4 regions of the Streptomyces sp. SP18CS02 genome follow, and region 2 is predicted to be linked to each of the others. Evidence: riboswitches for the same ligand, from Rfam matches in the RefSeq annotation. Region 2 holds a riboswitch; each other region holds the start of a gene.
The links. A riboswitch is a leader RNA that binds a small molecule or an ion and turns the genes downstream of it on or off. The one in region 2 is predicted to bind cobalamin.

Region 1: linked by a shared signal. The riboswitch ahead of PUR26_RS20295 (energy-coupling factor ABC transporter permease) and the one ahead of PUR26_RS33400 (ribonucleoside-diphosphate reductase subunit alpha) in region 2 are both predicted to bind cobalamin.
Region 3: linked by a shared signal. The riboswitch ahead of cobN (cobaltochelatase subunit CobN) and the one ahead of PUR26_RS33400 (ribonucleoside-diphosphate reductase subunit alpha) in region 2 are both predicted to bind cobalamin.
Region 4: linked by a shared signal. The riboswitch ahead of PUR26_RS05305 (ABC transporter substrate-binding protein) and the one ahead of PUR26_RS33400 (ribonucleoside-diphosphate reductase subunit alpha) in region 2 are both predicted to bind cobalamin.

The regions. Positions count from the first base shown of each region.
Region 1 covers NZ_JAQYXC010000288.1:412,786-417,619, reverse strand. The annotation lists gene dhaK (dihydroxyacetone kinase subunit DhaK) at 1-852, shown strand, start outside; gene dhaL (dihydroxyacetone kinase subunit DhaL) at 854-1,492, shown strand; gene PUR26_RS20300 (PTS-dependent dihydroxyacetone kinase phosphotransferase subunit DhaM) at 1,489-1,893, shown strand; cobalamin riboswitch at 2,198-2,387, shown strand; gene PUR26_RS20295 (energy-coupling factor ABC transporter permease) at 2,417-3,115, shown strand; gene PUR26_RS20290 (energy-coupling factor ABC transporter substrate-binding protein) at 3,115-3,510, shown strand; gene cbiQ (cobalt ECF transporter T component CbiQ) at 3,517-4,266, shown strand; gene PUR26_RS20280 (energy-coupling factor ABC transporter ATP-binding protein) at 4,272-4,834, shown strand, end outside.
Region 2 covers NZ_JAQYXC010000303.1:556,619-561,452, forward strand. The annotation lists gene PUR26_RS33385 (carbon starvation CstA family protein) at 1-753, shown strand, start outside; gene PUR26_RS33390 (YbdD/YjiX family protein) at 750-956, shown strand; gene PUR26_RS33395 (hypothetical protein) at 1,002-1,601, shown strand; cobalamin riboswitch at 2,113-2,276, shown strand; gene PUR26_RS33400 (ribonucleoside-diphosphate reductase subunit alpha) at 2,410-4,803, shown strand; gene PUR26_RS33405 (ribonucleotide-diphosphate reductase subunit beta) at 4,806-4,834, shown strand, end outside.
Region 3 covers NZ_JAQYXC010000277.1:102,446-107,279, forward strand. The annotation lists gene cobN (cobaltochelatase subunit CobN) at 1-2,389, opposite strand, end outside; cobalamin riboswitch at 2,426-2,554, opposite strand; gene PUR26_RS14175 (cobalamin biosynthesis protein CobG) at 2,612-3,952, shown strand; gene PUR26_RS14180 (precorrin-8X methylmutase) at 3,949-4,590, shown strand; gene PUR26_RS14185 (precorrin-2 C(20)-methyltransferase) at 4,587-4,834, shown strand, end outside.
Region 4 covers NZ_JAQYXC010000256.1:4,972-9,805, reverse strand. The annotation lists gene PUR26_RS05315 (AfsR/SARP family transcriptional regulator) at 1-1,269, shown strand, start outside; gene PUR26_RS05310 (hypothetical protein) at 1,292-1,693, shown strand; cobalamin riboswitch at 1,688-1,868, shown strand; gene PUR26_RS05305 (ABC transporter substrate-binding protein) at 1,956-2,942, shown strand; gene PUR26_RS05300 (FecCD family ABC transporter permease) at 2,939-4,093, shown strand; gene PUR26_RS05295 (ABC transporter ATP-binding protein) at 4,090-4,834, shown strand, end outside.

The DNA of each region.
Region 1 (4,834 bases), on a different contig from region 2:
CTGATCTCCGGGGGCGGTTCCGGACACGAGCCGCTGCACGCCGGCTTCGTCGGTCCCGGCATGCTCTCGGCGGCCTGCCCGGGCGAGGTGTTCACGAGCCCGGTGCCCGACCAGATGGCGCGGGCCGCCGCCGCCGTGGACAGCGGCGAGGGGGTGCTGTTCGTGGTGAAGAACTACACCGGCGACGTGCTGAACTTCGACATGGCGGCCGAGCTCGCCGAGGACGAGGGCGTCCAGGTGGCAAAGGTCCTGGTCGACGACGACGTGGCCGTCTCGGACAGTCTGTACACGGCCGGCCGGCGCGGCACCGGAGCCACGCTGTTCGTGGAGAAGATCGCGGGCGCCGCCGCCGAGGAGGGCGCGCCGCTGGAGCGGGTGGAGGCCATCGGCCGGCAGGTGAACGCGAGTTCGCGCAGTTTCGGCGTGGCGCTGAGCGCGGTCACGACGCCCGCGAAGGGCACCCCCACCTTCGACCTCCCTTCCGGGGAGCTCGAACTGGGCATCGGAATCCACGGCGAGCCAGGACGCGAGCGGCGCGCGATGATGACCTCCCGGGAGATCGCCGACTTCGCCGTGGACGCCGTACTGGAGGATTTGCGGCCCGACGCCCCGGTGCTGGCGCTCGTCAACGGGATGGGGGCGACGCCGTTGCTGGAGCTGTACGGGTTCAACGCCGAGGTGCAGCGGGTGCTGGGTGAGCGGGGCGTTCCGGTGGCCCGGACCCTCGTCGGGAACTACGTGACCTCGCTCGACATGGCGGGCTGCTCGGTGACCCTCTGCCAGGTCGACGAGGAACTGCTGCGGCTGTGGGACGCGCCGGTGCGCACGGCCGCCCTTCGGTGGGGCTGCTGACATGGGGAGCACCGCGCTGGACACGGACTTCTTCCGACGCTGGCTGACGATCGCCGCCGCCGCCGTGGACCGTGAGGCGGACCGGCTCACCGAACTGGACTCGGCGATCGGGGACGCCGACCACGGGACCAACATGCGTCGCGGCTTCGCGGCCGTGACGGAGGCCCTGGAGAAGGACCCGCCGCGGACTCCCGGGGCGCTGCTGGTCCTGGCCGGGCGGCAGTTGATCTCGACCGTGGGAGGAGCCTCGGGCCCGCTGTACGGGACTCTGCTGCGGCGCACCGGCAAGGCGCTGGGCGAGGCGGCGGAGGTGACGCCGGGGCAGCTGGCCGAGGGGCTGCGCGCGGGTGTGGCCGCGGTGGCGCAGCTGGGCGGGGCGGCGGCCGGCGACAAGACGATGCTGGACGCGCTGGAACCGGCTGTGGCGGCGCTCGACGAGTCGTTCGAGGCCGCCGCGCGGGCGGCCGAGGAAGGCGCGCTCGCGACGGTGCCGATGCAGGCGCGCAAGGGCAGGGCCAGCTATCTGGGCGAGCGCAGCATCGGGCACCAGGATCCGGGCGCGACGTCGTCCGCCCTGCTGATCGCGACGCTCGCGCAGGCGGCCGGATCGACGCCCGAGGGCCCGGCGGTGGCGGGATGAACGCGCGGGTGGGCATCGTGCTCGTGTCGCACAGCGCGGCGGTGGCGGCGGCGGTCGCGGAGCTGGCACGGGGTCTCGCGGGCGGCGGCGACACCGCTCCCGTGGCCGCCGCGGGCGGCACGGCGGACGGCGGGCTGGGCACCAGCTCCGAGCTGATCGCGGAGGCGGCGGCGTCGGTCGACGGCGGCGCGGGGGTCGCGGTCCTGGTCGATCTGGGCAGCGCCGTACTGACGGTGAAGGCGCTGCTGGCCGAAGGCGACGAGCTGCCGGACGGCACGCGGCTGGTGGACGCGCCGTTCGTGGAGGGCGCGGTCGCGGCCGTGGTCACCGCTTCGGCGGGGGCCGACCTGGACGCCGTGGTGACGGCGGCATCGGAGGCGTACGACTACCGCAAGGTGTGAGGTACGCCGGAGCCGCGGGCCACGGGCCGCCTTGGGGTCACGGCCCTTGTGGTCACGCGCCGCGCCGGCCCGTGGCGGGTCCCGTGGGGAGCGGGGGCGGGGGCCGCCCACGGCGGCCCGCCCCGGCCGGCGGCCCCTGCGCCGGGGTGTCGTGAACCGGTCGGGCCGGGCGCCCGGCGCCGAGCCGGCGGCCGTCGTCGGCGGCCGGCTCGGTCACCGGCCCCGGGGTTCCGGGGTGGGCGCAGACCGGGGTGGCGCCGGAGTGCGCGCCCCTGCGCGGGTTGTGATGTACCTGGTCAACGCACTAGTGTCGCAGGGCCTTGGTGTACGGGAAACCGGTGAAGTACCGGTGCGGCCCTCGCCACTGTGATCGGGAAGTCCGGCTCCATCCCTCGGGAAGCCACTGGACGGCGGGAGACCGCGTTGTCCGGGAAGGCGGAGTCGCGGCGGCATGACCCGTCAGCCAGGAGACCGGCCAGGGCGCGTTGTCCATCCACGAGGTGCTGGAGAGGGTCTCCCAACCATGCATATCGCCGAGGGCTATCTGCCCCCGATACACGCGGCCGCCTGGAGCGTCGCCGCCGCTCCCTTCGTCGTACACGGCGTACGCGCCCTGACCCGGGAGGTCAGGAGCAATCCCGAGTCCACCCTGCTGCTGGGCGCCTCCGGTGCCTTCACCTTCGTCCTGTCCGCACTCAAGATCCCGTCGGTGACCGGAAGCTGTTCCCACCCCACGGGTACGGGGCTGGGAGCGATCCTGTTCCGGCCGCCGATCATGGCGGTACTGGGCACGATCACGCTGCTGTTCCAAGCACTGCTGCTGGCGCACGGCGGCCTGACCACGCTCGGCGCCAACGTCTTCTCCATGGCGATCGTCGGGCCGTGGGCCGGGTACGGCGTGTACCGCCTGCTGCGGCGGTTCGGCCTGCCGCTCATGGTCACCGTCTTCTTCGGCGCGTTCGTGGCCGACCTGTCCACGTACTGCGTGACCAGCGTGCAGCTGGCGCTCGCCTTCCCCGACCCGAGCAGCGGCTTCATGGGCGCGCTGGGCAAGTTCGGGGGCATCTTCGCCGTCACCCAGATTCCGCTCGCCATCAGCGAGGGTCTGCTGACGGTGCTGGTGATGCGGTTGCTGATCCAGTCCAGCAAGGGTGAGCTGACCCGGCTCGGGGTACTGCTCACGGGCGGCCGCGGGAACGAGAAGAAGGAGGCCGTGGCCTGATGAGCCGTAACGCCAGGATCAACACGCTGCTGCTTCTGATCGTCGTGGCACTGGCCGTGCTTCCGCTCGCGCTGGGCCTGGGCGACCACAAGGAAGAACCGTTCACCGGCGCCGACGCGCAGGCCGAGACGGCGATCACGGAGAACAAGCCGGACTACGAGCCGTGGTTCACCCCGCTGTACGAGCCGCCGTCGGGCGAGATCGAGTCGGCGCTGTTCTCGCTCCAGGCCGCGCTCGGGGCGGGGGTGCTGGCCTACTACTTCGGTCTGCGCCGCGGCCGGCGGCAGGGCGAGGCACGGGCCCGCACCGGAAGCGGGCCCGACAGCGTGGCCGGTGCCGATGCCGCCGTGGCCGGCTCCGGGACCGGCGCCCGTGATCCGCGGCCGTCCGCGTAGCCGGGGGTGCTGCCGATCGACGCGGCGGCGCACAGCAGTCGCTGGCGCCGCCGCCATCCGTGCGAGAAGGCGTTTCTCGGCTTCGGTCTGACGCTGTGCGCGGTCTGCCTGCCACCGTGGCCGGGAGCCGTGCTGGTGGCGGCCGCGACCCTCGCCGTGCTGCTCGGACCGGCCGGGGTGGCGCCCCGGCAGCTGTGGCGGGCGTTCCGCATCCCGCTCGGTTTCTGCGTGACGGGCGCGGTCCCCCTGCTGTTCCAGGTGGGCGGCGCGGGCGGGTTCGTGACGCCGGCGCCCGACGGGCCCCTGCACGCAGCGCAGTTGCTGCTGCGGACCTCGGCGGCTTCGTTGGGTGTGCTGCTGTTCGCGTTCACCACTCCGGTCTCGGATGTGCTGCCCCGGCTGGTGCGGGCGGGTGTGCCGGCGCCGGTGGTGGACGTCGCGCTCGTGATGTACCGGATCAGCTTCCTGCTGCTGGACACGATGGCGAGGATCCGGCAGGCGCAGGCCGCCCGGCTCGGGCTGACCACCAGGGCGGCCACCTGGCGTTCGCTGGCCGGGCTGGGGGCGACGGCGTTCGTCCGTGCCTTCGACCGGGCCACCCGGCTGCAGTCCGGGCTGGCCGGGCGCGGTTACGACGGGACGCTGCGGGTCCTGGTGCCCCGGACGGCGCCCTCCCGGCGGTTCCTGGGCGCGGCCGGGGCACTGCTGGCCGGTCTCGTCGCCCTGACTCTCGTACTGGAAAGGCTCCTGCCGTGACTGTCCTGCCCCCTCCCCCCGTCGTGGAACTCGTCGGTGCGGGCTACGCCTACGAGGACGGCCCCGCCGTACTGAGCGGCGTCGATTTCGCCGTGCCGCAGGGCCGTTCGATCGCGCTCCTCGGCCGCAACGGCAGCGGCAAGACGACGATGCTGCGCCTGCTGAGCGGAGGGTTGCGGTGCGCGAGCGGGCGGCTGCGGCTGGCGGGTGAGGACGTGTCGTACGACCGGGCGGGGCTGACCCGGCTGCGTACGACGGTGCAGCTGGTCGTGCAGGATCCGGACGACCAGCTGTTCGCCGCCTCCGTGGGGCAGGACGTGTCGTTCGGACCGATGAACCTGGGCCTGCCGGAGGAGGAGGTGCGGGTCCGGGTGCGGGAGTCCCTGGAGGCGCTGGACATCACGGCTCTGGAGGACCGGCCGACGCATCTGCTCTCCTACGGGCAGCGCAAGCGTGCGGCGATCGCGGGCGCGGTCGCGATGCGCCCGCGCGTACTGATCATGGACGAGCCGACGGCGGGGCTGGATCCGCATGGCCAGGAACGGCTGCTGGACGTGCTGGACCGGCT
Region 2 (4,834 bases):
CGCTTCATGCTCCAGGACATGCTGGGCAACGTCTACAAGCCGATGCGCCGGGTCAGCTGGAAGCCCGGCGTCTGGTTCGCCAGCGCGGTCGTCGTCGGCGGGTGGGGCTACTTCCTCTGGGTCGGCGTCCACGACCCGCTGGGCGGCATCAACCAGCTCTTCCCGCTGTTCGGCATCGCCAACCAGCTGCTCGCCGCGGTCGCCCTCGCCGTCTGCACGACCCTGCTGGTGAAGTCCGGGCGCCTCAAGTGGGCCTGGGTCACGGCGGTTCCGCTGGCCTGGGACGTGGCCGTCACCCTGACCGCCAGCTGGCAGAAGATCTTCTCCGCCGACCCGCGGGTGGGATTCTTCGCCCAGCGCGACAAGTACCAGGACGGGATCGACGCCGGGACGCTGCTGGCACCGGCCAAGTCCATGGACGACATGCGCACCGTCGTCACCAACTCGACCGTCGACGGCGTCCTGTCGGCCCTGTTCGCCCTGCTGATCATCGTCGTCATCGCCGACGCGGCACGCGTCTGCTACAAGGCCGTCAGCAGCCCCGAGTCCGTGCGCCTCGCCGAGGTGCCGTACACCAGGTCCCGCATCGTCGCCCCGGCCGGACTCCTCGTCACCCCCGAGGAGAAGGCCGAGCTCGCCGCCGTGGGCGCGGGCGGCGCGGGCCCGACCGGCGCTTCGGGCGAGACCGGCGCTTCCGGCGAGACCGGCCGGGAGGCCGTCTCCGGGTCCGGCCGGGGCGGCGACCCGTCGTGAGCGCCACGGCCCTCGCCGGGCGCGCCGTGCGGTGGCTGCGCTGGTACGTCCGGGAGTTCTCGGGCGAGACCGCCTACGAGCGGTACGTCGCCCACGCCCGGACGTGCGATCCGGCCGCCGAGGTGATGACGCGGCGCGCCTTCGAACGCAGCCGCACGGATGCCCGTGAGGCCGATCCGCGGAAGGGTTTCCGCTGCTGCTGAGCCCCCGGGGGCGTGTACGCGGTGCGCACACGAAAGGATGTACGCATGACACGTACACGCCCCCTGCCGCTGCTCCTGCTGCCGCTCATCGCCCTGACCGCCGCGTGCGGCACGGAGACGGCCGGCGGCTCCGCTCCCGACCGCGGGACGCTGGAGGCGCGGGCAGCCGCCGCGCAGACCAGGACCGAGCACGTGTACGTGATCGAGGCGGACGGGTTCGAGTTGGCGAAGCAGTCCGTGGGCGTCCTCGGCGATGACGGCTTCCAGAGCACCTATGTCGCCACGGGCGGCGGCCGGATCACCGTCTCCGTCGACCGCGGCACGGTGGACGACGGGAGCTGCCCCGCGATCCCGCCCGTGAGCCGGTCCTGCGAGAAGGACGGTCCGGGGTGGTACCGCTCCTCCGGGGCCGCGCACGAGTACGCCCTGACCGAGAACGGCCTGCGCGTCCAGATCTCCGCCGAGTCCTCCGCCGTCTCCCGCGACGTCCTGCGCGCGGCCGCCGGGTCGGCGCACCGGGCGGACGACCGTGAGCTGGACGAGGTCCTGCCCGAACACACCGCGCCGGCCGGGCCCGTCGAGCGGGGGGACCTTCCGCCGGTCGGCGACGGTGCCCCCGACAACGGGGTGGGTGCCGGCGGCTGACCCGGCCGTACGGTCTCCCGCCCCTCCCGGCCCTCGCCGCCGGCGCGCGGGCGGGGCGGCGGGGCCGCGAGGGCACGCGGTGCCCGTCCGGGGCGCGGGCCGACCGCTCACGGCCGGCGCGCACGGCGGGTTCCCTCACGGCCGGCGCACGCACGGCCGGTCCCGTCACATGGCCGGTCCGATCGCGGCCGGTCCCGTCACGGCCGGTCCGATCGCGACCCGGGTGCTTCCTGCCGGACGGACCCCGCGGCCCGTGGGGGGATCCGGTGCAGGAGCCGCCGGCCTCCCCGGGGAGCCGCGCCGGCCACACCGGGCCCGCCCACGGTCGGCCGCGACGCCGGGAAGGCCGCGCGTCCGGCCCGCCACCGCGCCCGGGAGCCCCCGCGCGGGCCCGCACCGAGCGCACGGGGCGGCGGGCCGGCGCGCCCCTGCCGGCCCTCCCGGCCCTCCCGAAGCCCCGCCCGGCCTCCTCCGGCCGGATGTGCCATGGGTCGTCACCCCGGACCGACACACAAGATGTGGGGGGTGCGGCATGGGGAGCCCCCCACATGTATGCTCAACCTCGCTGTCGTCGCAGGGGAATCCGGTGCGAATCCGGAACTGTCCCGCAACGGTGTACAGGTGCGCCTTTGCGCACCTATGAGTCCGAAGACCTGCCGCAGCGCACCCGAGCCGTCCGGCCCGGGTGCCCAGACGTCCGGGCCTCGCGGAGTGGGCCGGAGGACGCGGTGCGCACCCCCTGTTCGCGCGGGTGCCCCGCTCTCCTGCCCGCCCGCCGGCCCCGAGCCGAGCGAGGGAGAGCCCCCACGTGACCATCGCGCCAGCCGATCCGGCCTCAGCAGTCGCGGACACGGAGACCGTCGGAGCCGGAACCACGGCCGCGGAAGGCGACGGTCCCGGGACCGTCCTGCTGCGGACCCTGACCGACCTCACCGCCGATCTGCCCGACACCGACCCCGGCCGGGTCGCCGCCGCCGCGCTGCGCGGCCGGCACGCCGGTTCGGACGAGGCCGAGCTGCGTGAGCTCGCCACCGAGGCGGCCGCCGGTCTGATCTCCGAGGACCCCTCGTACTCGCGCCTCGCGGCCCGGCTGCTCACCCGCACCATCGCCGCCGAGGCGGCGGGGCAGGGCTCGGTGTCGTTCTCCGCGTCGGTCGCCGTCGGTCACCGGGAGGGCCTGATCGCCGACCGTACGGCCGGTTTCGTCCGCGTCCACGCGGAGCGGATGGACGCGATGATCGACCCGGCGGCCGACGACCGCTTCGGCTACTTCGGACTGCGCACCCTCTACAGCCGCTACCTCCTGCGGCACCCGATCACCCGCAAGGTGATCGAGACCCCGCAGCACTTCATGCTGCGGGTGGCCGCAGGGCTCGCCGAGGACGACAGCGTCCGCGCGCTCGACGAGGTCGGGGCGCTGTACGGCCTGATGAGCCGGCTCGACTACCTGCCCTCCTCCCCCACGCTGTTCAACTCCGGCACGCGCCACCCACAGATGTCGTCCTGCTACCTGCTGGACTCGCCGCTGGACGAGCTGGACTCGATCTACGACCGCTACCACCAGGTGGCGCGCCTGTCGAAGCACGCGGGCGGCATCGGCCTGTCGTACTCCCGCGTCCGCGCCCGCGGTTCGCTCATCCGGGGCACCAACGGCCACTCCAACGGCATCGTGCCGTTCATGAAGACGCTGGACGCCTCGGTGGCGGCCGTGAACCAGGGCGGGCGGCGCAAGGGCGCGGCGGCGGTCTACCTGGAGACCTGGCACGCGGACATCGAGGAGTTCCTGGAGCTGCGCGACAACACGGGCGAGGACGCGCGGCGTACGCACAACCTCAACCTGGCGCACTGGGTCCCGGACGAGTTCATGCGCCGCGTCAACGCTGACGCCGAGTGGTCGCTGTTCTCCCCGGCGGACGTACCCGAGCTGGTCGACCTGTGGGGCGACGAGTTCGACGCCGCGTACCGCGCGGCCGAGGCCGCCGGGCTGGCCCGCAAGACCATGCCGGCCCGCGACCTCTACGGCCGGATGATGCGGACCCTGGCCCAGACCGGCAACGGCTGGATGACCTTCAAGGACGCCTCGAACCGCACGGCCAACCAGACCGCCGAGCCGGGCCACACGGTCCACTCGTCCAATCTGTGCACCGAGATCCTGGAGGTCACGGACGACGGGGAGACCGCGGTCTGCAACCTGGGCTCGGTCAACCTGGGCGCGTTCGTCGAGGAGGGCGCCGACGGCGGGATCGACTGGGAGCGGCTGGACGAGACCGTCCGCACGGCCGTCACCTTCCTCGACCGGGTCGTCGACATCAACTTCTACCCGACCGAGCAGGCCGGCCGGTCCAACTCCCGCTGGCGGCCGGTGGGTCTGGGCGCCATGGGCCTCCAGGACGTTTTCTTCAAGCTGCGGCTGCCGTTCGACTCGGCCGAGGCACGCGCCCTCTCGACGCGCATCGCCGAGCGGATCATGCTCGCGGCGTACGAGGCGTCCTGCGATCTCGCGGAGCGCAACGGCAGGCTCCCGGCCTGGGAGAAGACCCGTGCGGCGCGCGGTGTCCTGCACCCGGACCACTACGGCGTCGAGCTGAACTGGCCGGAGCGCTGGGCGGCCCTGCGCGAGCGCGTCGCCTCGGTCGGCATGCGCAACTCGCTGTTGCTGGCCATCGCGCCGACCGCGACGATCGCCTCGATCGCGGGCGTGTACGAGTGCATCGAGCCGCAGGTCTCCAACCTCTTCAAGCGCGAGACGCTGAGCGGCGAGTTCCTCCAGGTCAACGCCTATCTGGTGGCCGAGCTGAAGAAGCTCGGCGTCTGGGACGCGCAGACCCGTGAGGCGCTGCGCGAGTCGAGCGGCTCGGTACAGGGCTTCACCTGGATCCCGGCCGACGTCCGCGAGCTGTACCGCACGGCGTGGGAGATCCCGCAGCGCGGCCTGATCGACATGGCGGCGGCGCGCACCCCGTTCCTGGACCAGTCGCAGTCGCTGAACCTGTTCCTGGAGACGCCGACGATCGGCAAGCTCTCCTCGATGTACGCGTACGCCTGGAAGCAGGGCCTGAAGACGACGTACTACCTGCGTTCGCGCCCGGCGACCCGGATCGCCCGCGCGGCGGCCGCGACCCCGATCCCCGTACAGGCCACGCCGGAAGAGGCCGTCGCCTGCTCCCTTGAGAACCCCGAGTCCTGCGAGGCGTGCCAGTGACCATGAGTGACAAGAACCTTCTCGACCCGGG
Region 3 (4,834 bases), on a different contig from region 2:
GCAGGGGGGACCCGGAGGGGCCTGCCGGGACGAACCCGCCGTTCAGGGCGTGGACGGCGTGGGCGAGCTCGTCGGTGGTGGCGGCGAGGCGCGGCACGACCTGGCGGGCGGCGAAGTCGAGGATGTCGGCGACGGCCTGTCCGTGGCCGGCGGCCACCGTACCGACGGCGGCCGGATCCCAGTCGGCGTCCTCCATCGCCTGGACCAGCGTCCGGGCCTTCTCCTCCGCCTCGTCCGCGCCCGTGCGGGTGGCGGCCGACTCGTCCAGCCCGAGGGCCTCGCGCAGTCCGGGCAGGGCCTGCGTACCGCCCCAGATCTGGCGGGCGCGCAGGATCGACAGCACCAGGTTGACCCGCTCGGGGCCGGTGGGCGCCCCGCCCAGGACATGCAGGCCGTCGCGGATCTGGGCGTCCTTGACCTCGCACAGCCAGCCGTCGACGTGCAGCAGGAAGTCGTCGAAGCCGTCGTCGTCCGGCCGGTCCGCCAGACCCAGGTCGTGGTCGAGCTTGGCGGCCTGGATCAGCGTCCAGATCTGGGCGCGGATCGCGGGCAGCTTCGAGGGGTCCATGGAGGAGATCTGCGCGTACTCGTCGAGCAGCTGCTCCAGGCGCGCGATGTCGCCGTAGGAGTCGGCGCGGGCCATCGGCGGGACCAGGTGGTCGACCAGGGTGGCGTGGACGCGGCGCTTGGCCTGCGTGCCCTCGCCGGGGTCGTTGACGAGGAACGGGTAGACCAGCGGGAGGTCGCCGAGCGCGGCGTCGGGGCCGCAGGCGGCGGACAGGCCGGCGTTCTTGCCGGGCAGCCACTCCAGGTTGCCGTGCTTGCCGAGGTGGACCATCGCGTCGGCGCCGAAGCCGCCGTCGTCCGCGGAGGCCGAGATCCAGCGGTAGGCCGCCAGGTAGTGGTGCGAGGGCGGCAGATCGGGGTCGTGGTAGATCGCGATCGGGTTCTCGCCGAAGCCGCGCGGCGGCTGGATGAGGACCAGCAGGTTCCCGCGGCGCAGGGCGGCGAGCACGATGTCGCCCTCCGGATTGCGGGAGCGGCCCAGGAACATCTCGCCGGGCGGCGGGCCCCAGTGCTCCTCGACGGCCGCGCGGAGCTCCTGCGGCAGGGTCGCGTACCAGCGCTTGTAGTCGGCGGCGGGGATCCGGACGGGGTTGCGGGCGAGCTGCTCCTCGGTGAGCCAGTCCTGGTCGTGGCCGCCGGCCTCGATGAGGGCGTAGATCAGCTCGTCGCCGTCGCCGGAGACCAGGCCGGGGATGTCCTCCTCGGGACCGAAGTCGTACCCCTCCTCGCGGAGCCTGCGCAGCAGGGCGACGGCGGAGGCGGGGGTGTCCAGGCCGACCGCGTTGCCGATCCGGGAGTGCTTGGTCGGGTACGCGGAGAGGACCAGCGCGAGGCGCTTGTGCTCGTTCGGGATGTGGCGCAGCCGGGCGTGGCGCACGGCGATCCCGGCGACGCGGGCGGCGCGCTCGGTGTCGGCGACGTACGCGGGCAGGCCGTCCTCGTCGATCTCCTTGAAGGAGAACGGAACGGTGATGAGCCGGCCGTCGAACTCGGGCACGGCGACCTGGCTGGCCGCGTCCAGCGGCGACAGCCCCTCGTCGCTCTCCTCCCAGGCGGAGCGCGGGCCGGTCAGGCAGAGCGCCTGGAGGACGGGGACGTCCAGGGCGGCGAGCGCGCCCGCGTCCCAGGCCTCCTCGTCGCCGCCCGCCTGGGCCGCGGCGGGCTTGGTGCCGCCCGCCGCGAGGACGGTGGTGACGATCGCGTCGGCGCCGCGCAGCCGGTCGAGCAGCTCGGGCTCGGGGGCGCGCAGGGACGCCACGTACAGCGGCAGGGCCTGGGCGCCCGCGTCCTCCACGGCGTCGCACAGGGCGCCGATGAACGCGGTGTTCCCGCTCATGTGGTGGGCGCGGTAGTAGAGCACCGCGACGACCGGGCCGTCCGTGCGGCGCGGGGTGCGCTCCAGGGGGCCCCAGGTGGGCGCGGGGCTCGGCGGCTCGAAGCCGTGGCCCGTGAGCAGCACCGTGTCGGAGAGGAAACGGCCGAGCTGTTCCAGGTTGTCCGGGCCGCCGTGGGCGAGGTAGGCGTGCGCCTCGGCGGCGATGCCGATGGGGACGGTGGAGGCCTCCATCAGCTGGGCGTCGGGGGCCTGTTCCCCGCTCAGCACCACCACGGGACGGTCCCCCGCCAGCAGTGCGTCGAGCCCCTCCTGCCAGGCGCGGACGCCGCCGAGGAGGCGTACGACGACCAGGTCGGTGCCGTCCAGCAGGGCGGGCAGCTCGTCGACGGGGAGCCGGGAGGGGTTGGCGAACCGGTACTCCACCGGACCGCCGGCGGCGCGAGCGCTCAGCAGGTCGGTGTCGGAGTGCGACAGCAGCAGGATCATCGCGTGCGCAGGCCTTCCTCGGGGTGTCCGCGCCCCGGGTGGTCGTAGGACGGCGGGAGTTCCTGACTCACCGGCTCGGGGCCGGTTCACAGTGGCGGGACCGCGCCGGATTCCCACCGGGCTTCCTCCCTAGGGCCCTGGGACCCTGTGCCGTCTGCATAGTAGAGGTTCGGCTTGATCGGGCGGGCGGTCACCTGGAAGGTCGTGGGTATGCTCGCCGCCATGCCGCCCACCCGACCATCAACGCCGAAACGGGTCGAAGCTCCCATACGGGACCGTGGCGACGCCTGCCCCGGCGCGCTGCGGCTGCACCAGGCCGACGACGGCCGGTTGGCCCGACTGCGCCTGCCGGGCGGCCTTCTGACGTCCCATCAGGTACGTGCGCTGGCACTGGCGGCGGACTCGCTGGGGGACGGGCACCTCAGCATCACCTCACGCGGCAACGTCGAGCTGCGCGGCCTCGGCGACGACTGCGGGTCGGCCCTGGCCGAGCTGCTGCGGGACGCCGGGCTGCTGCCCTCCGAAACGCATGAGCGGGTGCGCAACGTGGTCGCGTCCCCGCTGGCCGGGCTGGACGGACTGGGCCGCGCCGACGTGCAGTTGTGGGTGCGCGAGCTGGACGCCCTGCTCTGTGCCGCCCCGTGGTCGGCCGCCCTCTCGGGCCGCTTCCTGTTCGCCCTGGACGACGGACGCGGGGACGTGGCGGGGCTCGGCGCCGATGTGACCTTGATCGCAGAACCGGACGCCGGTTCCGCACGCGTACGGGTCGGCGTGCGGGAGGTGTGCCGGGTGCCGGCCGACGACGCCCCGCGCGCCGCGCTCGCCGCGGCCCGCGCCTTCCTGGCCGCCGCCCGCGCGGCGGGCACGGGCGCCTGGCGGGTGCGCGAGCTGCCCCCGGGACGGTCCGTGGACGTGGCGGCGCACCTGGCGGAGGCGGGCCTCGCGTTCTCACCCGTCGACGCCGCCGCCGCGGCTCCCGCGCGAGCCGGCGACGGCCCGGCCCCGGGAGGGACGGCCGCGCCCGGGCCGCGCCCGCTCCCGGGGGTCGTCACGCCGCCCGGCACGCCCGCCCCCGGCCCCGTGGCACCCCCGGCCGCCGTGTCGGTCGTGGCGCCGCTCGGCCGGGTGACGAGCGCGCAGATGCGCGCCCTGCTGCCGGCCGACGAGGTCCGCGTCACGCCCTGGCGCGGCCTGGTCGTGACCGGGTTCGCGGACCGGCGGGCCGCCACGGAACGGCTCGCCGCCCTCGACGCGGCCGGTCTGATCACCTCCCCCGACTCGCCCTGGCTGGGCACCGGCGCCTGCACCGGGCGGCCCGGCTGCGCCAAGTCCCTGTCGGACGTGCGCGCCGACGCCACCCCCGGCACGGGCGGCCTGCCCGTCCACTGGTCCGGCTGCGAACGGCGCTGCGGCCACCCGCAGGGCGCGTGGGTCGACGTCGTCGCGACCGGTGACGGCGTGTACGAGGTGACCGTCCGGGACGGCGCGGCCGCACGACCCGTACCCATGACCCGGGCAGGACTGGCCGCCACGGTGGCGGCAGCCCGTACCACCACGAGATGAGCGAGAGCAGAGTGTTCGACTACGAGAAGGACGGCGCGGAGATCTACCGCCAGTCCTTTGCCACGATCCGCGCCGAGGCGGATCTCGCGGGCCTGCCCGCCGACGTCAGCCAGGTCGCCGTGCGGATGATCCACGCGTGCGGCATGGTCGACCTCGTCCGCGACCTCGCCTACACCCCGCGGGTGGTGGCCCGCGCCCGCGAGGCGCTGCGGGCCGGCGCGCCGATCCTGTGCGACGCGCAGATGGTCGCCAGCGGTGTCACGCGCAAGCGGCTCCCCGCCGGCAACGACGTGATCTGCACCCTCTCCGACCCGTCGGTGCCGTCCCTTGCCGCCGAGCTGGGCACCACGCGCAGCGCCGCCGCGATGGAGCTGTGGCGGCACCGGCTCGAAGGAGCGGTCGTCGCCATCGGCAACGCGCCCACCGCGCTCTTCCGCCTCCTGGAGATGATCGAGGCGGGCGCGCCGCGCCCGGCCGCCGTCATAGGCATCCCGGTCGGCTTCATCGGCGCCGCCGAGTCCAAGGACGCGCTGGCCGGCCACCCCTCGGGCCTGGAACACCTGGTGGTGCGCGGACGGCGTGGCGGCAGCGCCATGGCCGCGGCCGCGATCAACGCGATAGCGAGTGAGGCGGAATGAGCGGGAAGCTGTACGGCGTCGGGCTGGGCCCCGGCGACCCGTCGCTGATGACGGTGCGGGCCGTGGAGGTCATCGCGGCGGCGGACGTGGTGGCGTACCACAGCGCCCGCCACGGTCGTTCGATCGCCCGTTCGATCGCGGCCGCGCACATCCGCGAGGACCACATCGAAGAGCGCCTGATGTACCCGCTGACGGTGGAGACCACCGACCACCCCGGCGGGTACCGGGGCGCGCTGAACGACTT
Region 4 (4,834 bases), on a different contig from region 2:
GCGGTGGTGGAGGCGCTGCGGGCTGCCCGCGCGCTGACCTGGTACTGGCTGCTTCGGGGCAGGCCGGCCGTGGCGGGGAGGCTCCTCGACGCGTGCCTCACCGCGGAACGCGGTATCCCGGGCCGGCCGGGAGAAGAGCCGGAGCGGGCCGCCGCCGTCGCGTCGGCGGCCGCGTGGCGGACGGGCCTCGCCCTGGGCGAAGGCGCCTCGCCGGCCACCGGTGAGGCGGAGATCCGGGGTGCGGTCGACGCCCTCGACGCGCCGCAGGTGTCGGCGCACGACCCGTGGGCGAGGGCCACCGCGCTGTGGTTCCTGGCCTCCTCCCAGATGGGCGCGGGAGAAGTGGCCACGGGCGAGGAGCTCACCGAACGGGCCCTGACCGCCTGTGAAGAGCTCGGCCACACCTGGGGAACGGCGGCCTCCCTGAGCGTGCGGGCCCGGCATGCCCTGGCGCACGGCGACCTCGACGGAGTGCGCCGCGACGCCGAACGCAGCGCCCGGCTGTTCGGCACGCTGGGAGACCGTTGGGGCCTGTCGCAGACGGTGTTCCCGCGGGCGAAGCTGCACGAGATCGCCGGCGACCATCCGAGGGCGGTCCGGCTGCACGAGGAAGGGCTCGCCCTCGCCGAGGAGTTCGGGTGGTGGACGGAGGCAGCCAAGCGACTGTGTGCGCTGGGGCGGCTCGCCTTCCTCACGGGCGACCGCTCGGCGGCCCGGGAGCTGCACGCCCGTGCCTGGAAGCTGACGCGGGAGCAGAGCCATGCCGCCGGAGAGGCCGATGCCCGGATCGGCTTGGGAATGATCGCGCGGCGCACGGGGGATCTCGATGAGGCGGAGGCCCATATGGACAGCGTCCTGGCCTGGTTCCGTGCCACGGGATACGGGCCGGGTACGGCCCTTGCCCTCGCCGAGCTCGGTTTCACGGCCGAGCTGAGGGGCGAGCCGTCCCGTGCCCGCGAGCTGCACACCGAGGGGCTGGCGGTGGCGCGCGAGCTGGGTGACGTACGGGCGCTCGCGCTGGCGTGGGAGGGCCTGGCGGGCGCGGCGGCGGCCGGCGGTGCCGGGGAGCGGGCCGCCGGACTGCTGGGCGCCGCGCACGCGGCCCGCGTCTCGGTCGGCGCGCCGCTGCCGGACGCCGAACGGCACGACGTCGATCGGGTGTGGTCGGCCTGCCGGTCCCTGCTCGGCCCGGCGGCGGCCGACGCGGCCTTCGCGCGCGGGACGTCCCGTGGCGGGGAGCACCTCGTGCCGGACCCTGCTGCCGGCTGACCCGCGCGGCGGTGGCCCGGACGTGTGCGTTCCCGGCCGCGGGGGGCCGTTCGGCGGGCGCCTCCGTCATCCAGGTGCGCGGTCACTCGGGGAACGCCTGCGGCTGCTGGCCTGTGATCCTTCCTGCTACGCCCATGAACTCGAACGGCTCCCGGCCGATCCCCTCGACGTGGTGGTGATCGACACCTTCGACACGGAGGCGGTCCACGCCGAGCTCGGCCGTACGCCGGCACTGAACGGGCTGATCGGTTCCACCGACACCCGGATGCCGGTCGGCGCGGAACTGACGGCCCGTTTCGGACTGCCCGGGCTGGGCCCGGCCGTTCCGCGGCGGTACGTCGAGGCGGACGCCAGGGCTGACGGAATGTCGGGGCGCGCGGGGTTGCGCCGCACGCCCTTTTGCCTCTCGCTCAAGGGATCGTAATATCACCTGGTCACCACCGCGACGGGAGACAGGAAGCCGGTGCGATTCCGGCACGGTCCCGCCACTGTGACCGGGGAGTGCGTCCCTTCGAGAAGCCACTGCGCGCGGCGTGGGAAGGCAGGAGGACGAACGACGATCCGGGAGTCAGGACACTGGCCTGTCGCGGGCCCGTTCCAAGGAGCGCGGACTCCGCAGGAGGCTTTACGTGTACCACGGCACCCCATGCCTTACTTCTCCCCTGCCCACGAGGCGGCGCGGCGTCATGCGCCGTACGGGACTCGCGATCGCGCTGTCCGCGACCCTGCTGGCCGGATGCGGCAGCCCGGACGGGCGCGATGACCGGCGCGGCGCCGGGGCCTCCCGCTCCGCTCCGGGATTCCCGGTCACCATCGACAACTGCGGAACGCGCACGACGTACGACGAACCGCCTTCCCGGGTGGTCACCATCCACCAGCACCCGGCCGAGCTCCTGCTGGCCCTGGGTCTGAAGGACAGGATGGTCGGCACCGCCTTCCCCGACTCCGCGGTCCTGCCCCAGTGGGAGGAGGACTTCAAGGCCGTACCGCAACTGGCGGAGAAGGAACCCTCCTTCGAGGCCGTCCTGGAAGCCGAACCGGACCTCGTCTACGGCGGTTACGGCAGCGCCTTCGCCCAGAACGAGGGCCGCTCGCGCAAGGCGTTCGCGGACGCGGGCATCGACACCTACCTCAACCGCGAGTACTGCGGGAAGAAGCAGGTGTCCATGCGGGACACCTACGAGGAGATCCGTACGATCGGCCAGGTCTTCGGCGTGCGGGAGCGTGCGGAGAAGCTGGTCGCCGAGTTGCGGGGACGCATCGGGAAGAGCAGCGCGGCGGTCAAGGGCGAGCCGCCCGTCTCCGTGTTCGTGTACGACAGCGGCGACAAGGCCCCCTTCACGGCCGGCGGCAGGAGCCTGGGCACCGAGATCATCCGACTGGCCGGCGGGCGCAATGTCTTCGCCGACCTGGACGAGGTCTTCGGCGACGCCTCGTGGGAGCAGGTCGTCGAGCGCAGGCCCGAGGTCATCGCGATCTACGACTACGCCGGCGCCGGCAGCGTGGAGCGGAAGAAGAGGTTCCTGCTCTCCCAGCCCGCCCTCGCCGACGTCCCCGCTGTGAAGAACAAGCGGTTCGTGGTGCTGCCGCTGACCGCCACCCTCGTCGGTGTCCGGCCCCCGTACGCCGTCGAGGACCTCGCCCGTCAGCTGCACCCCGGCCGGTTCAGGTGACCGCCTCCGCGCGGACCGGGCAGGAAGGGCGTCTCGCACCACCGGCCTCACCGGCCTCGGCGTCCTCGCCGGCCTCGCCGGCCGTCCCTCCCCGGGACCGGCCGGGCAGGGGAGCCGCCTTCCCCCTGGCCCTGCTGCTCCTCGGTGCGCTGCTGATCGTCTCCGTCACGGCGGGCCTGGGCATCGGTTCGGTCCATGTGCCGCCCGGAGAGGTCTGGGGCATCGTGAGCCACGCCCTGGGCGCCGACTCGACGGAACCGGGCTGGACCCGGGCGCGCGAGACGATCGTGCTCGATGTGCGGGCGCCGCGGGTGCTGCTGGGAGCGGTGACCGGTGCCGGGCTGGCCGTCGTGGGCGCGGCCATGCAGGCACTCGTCCGCAACCCGCTCGCCGAGCCCTATCTGCTCGGGGTGTCCTCGGGAGCGTCGCTGGGAGCGGTCGCCGTCATCGTCTCCGGGGTCACCCTGTTCGGTGCCGTCTCCCTGTCGGCGTCCGCGTTCACCGGCGCCCTCCTCACCCTGCTGCTGGTGTACACCACGGCTCGGGCCGGCGGGCGGATCACATCGATCCGGCTGGTCTTGTCGGGGGTGGCGGTCGCGGCGGTGCTCACGGCGGTGATGGACCTGCTGCTGCTGACGGCCGACCGGGGCAATCAGGCGCGTGAGGTGCTCGCCTGGACGCTCGGTGGTCTCGGGGGCGTCCAGTGGGGGACGTTGTGGCTTCCCGCCGCAGCCCTGGTGGTCGGCGTCGGCGTCCTGCTCCTGCAGGCCCGTTCGCTGAACCTGCTGCTGGCGGGCGAGGAGGCCGCCACGACCATGGGACTGGATGTGGCCCGCTTCCGTGCCCGGATGTTCGTCCTGCTGTCGCTGGTCACGGGCGTCCTGGTCGCGGCGGCCGGACCGATCGGGTTCGTCGGGCTGATGCTGCCGCACATCGTGCGGCTGTTCGTCGGCGGTGACCATCGCCGGGTCCTGCCGACGGCGGCCCTGGCCGGCGCGGTGTTCCTCGTCTGGGCCGACATCGCGGCCCGTACGCTCGCGGCCCCCATGGAGATACCAGTCGGAGTGCTGACCGCGCTGTGCGGCGGTCCGTTCTTCCTCTGGATGATGCGCCGGGACGCCCGGCGGAACGACGACCGGGGAGCGGTGTGACAGCGGCAGAGCTGACCGTCGACGGGCTGACCCTCAGCGCCGGTGCCCGTCGACTGGTACGGGACGTCTCACTGACGGCGGCGCCGGGCGAGGTGATCGGTCTGGTCGGGCCCAACGGCAGCGGCAAGTCCAGCCTGCTGCGCGCCGTCTACCGCGTCCTGCGTCCCGACTCGGGCCGGATACGTGTCGACGGAACCGACGCCTGGTCCCTGCCGACGCGGAAGCTGGCTCGTACGATGGCCGCCGTCGTGCAGGAACCGGGCGCGGACTTCGACCTGACGGTGCGGGACATCGTGGCGATGGGGCGTGCCCCGCACAAGCGGCTGCTCGACGGCGACACCGCCGAGGACGCCCGGCTCATCGTGTCCTGCCTGGCGGCGGTGGACGCGGCGGAGCTGTCCGGGCGCCCGTTCGACCGGCTCTCCGGAGGCGAGCGCCAGCGGGTGCTGATCGCCCGTGCGCTGGCTCAGCAGCCGTCGCTGCTGGTGCTCGACGAACCGACCAACCACCTCGACGTCCGGCACCAGTTGCAGGTGCTCGGCCTGCTGCGGCGCCTGCCCGCCACGGTGCTGGTGGCCCTGCACGATCTGAATCTGGCGGCCTACTACTGCGACCGCATCTACATCCTCAGTGAGGGTTCGATCGTGTCATCGGGCCCGCCCGTCGAGGTGCTCACCCCGGAGATGCTGCGGGACGTGTACGGCGTGGCGGGCGAAGTCGTCGTGCACCCGAGGACGGGCG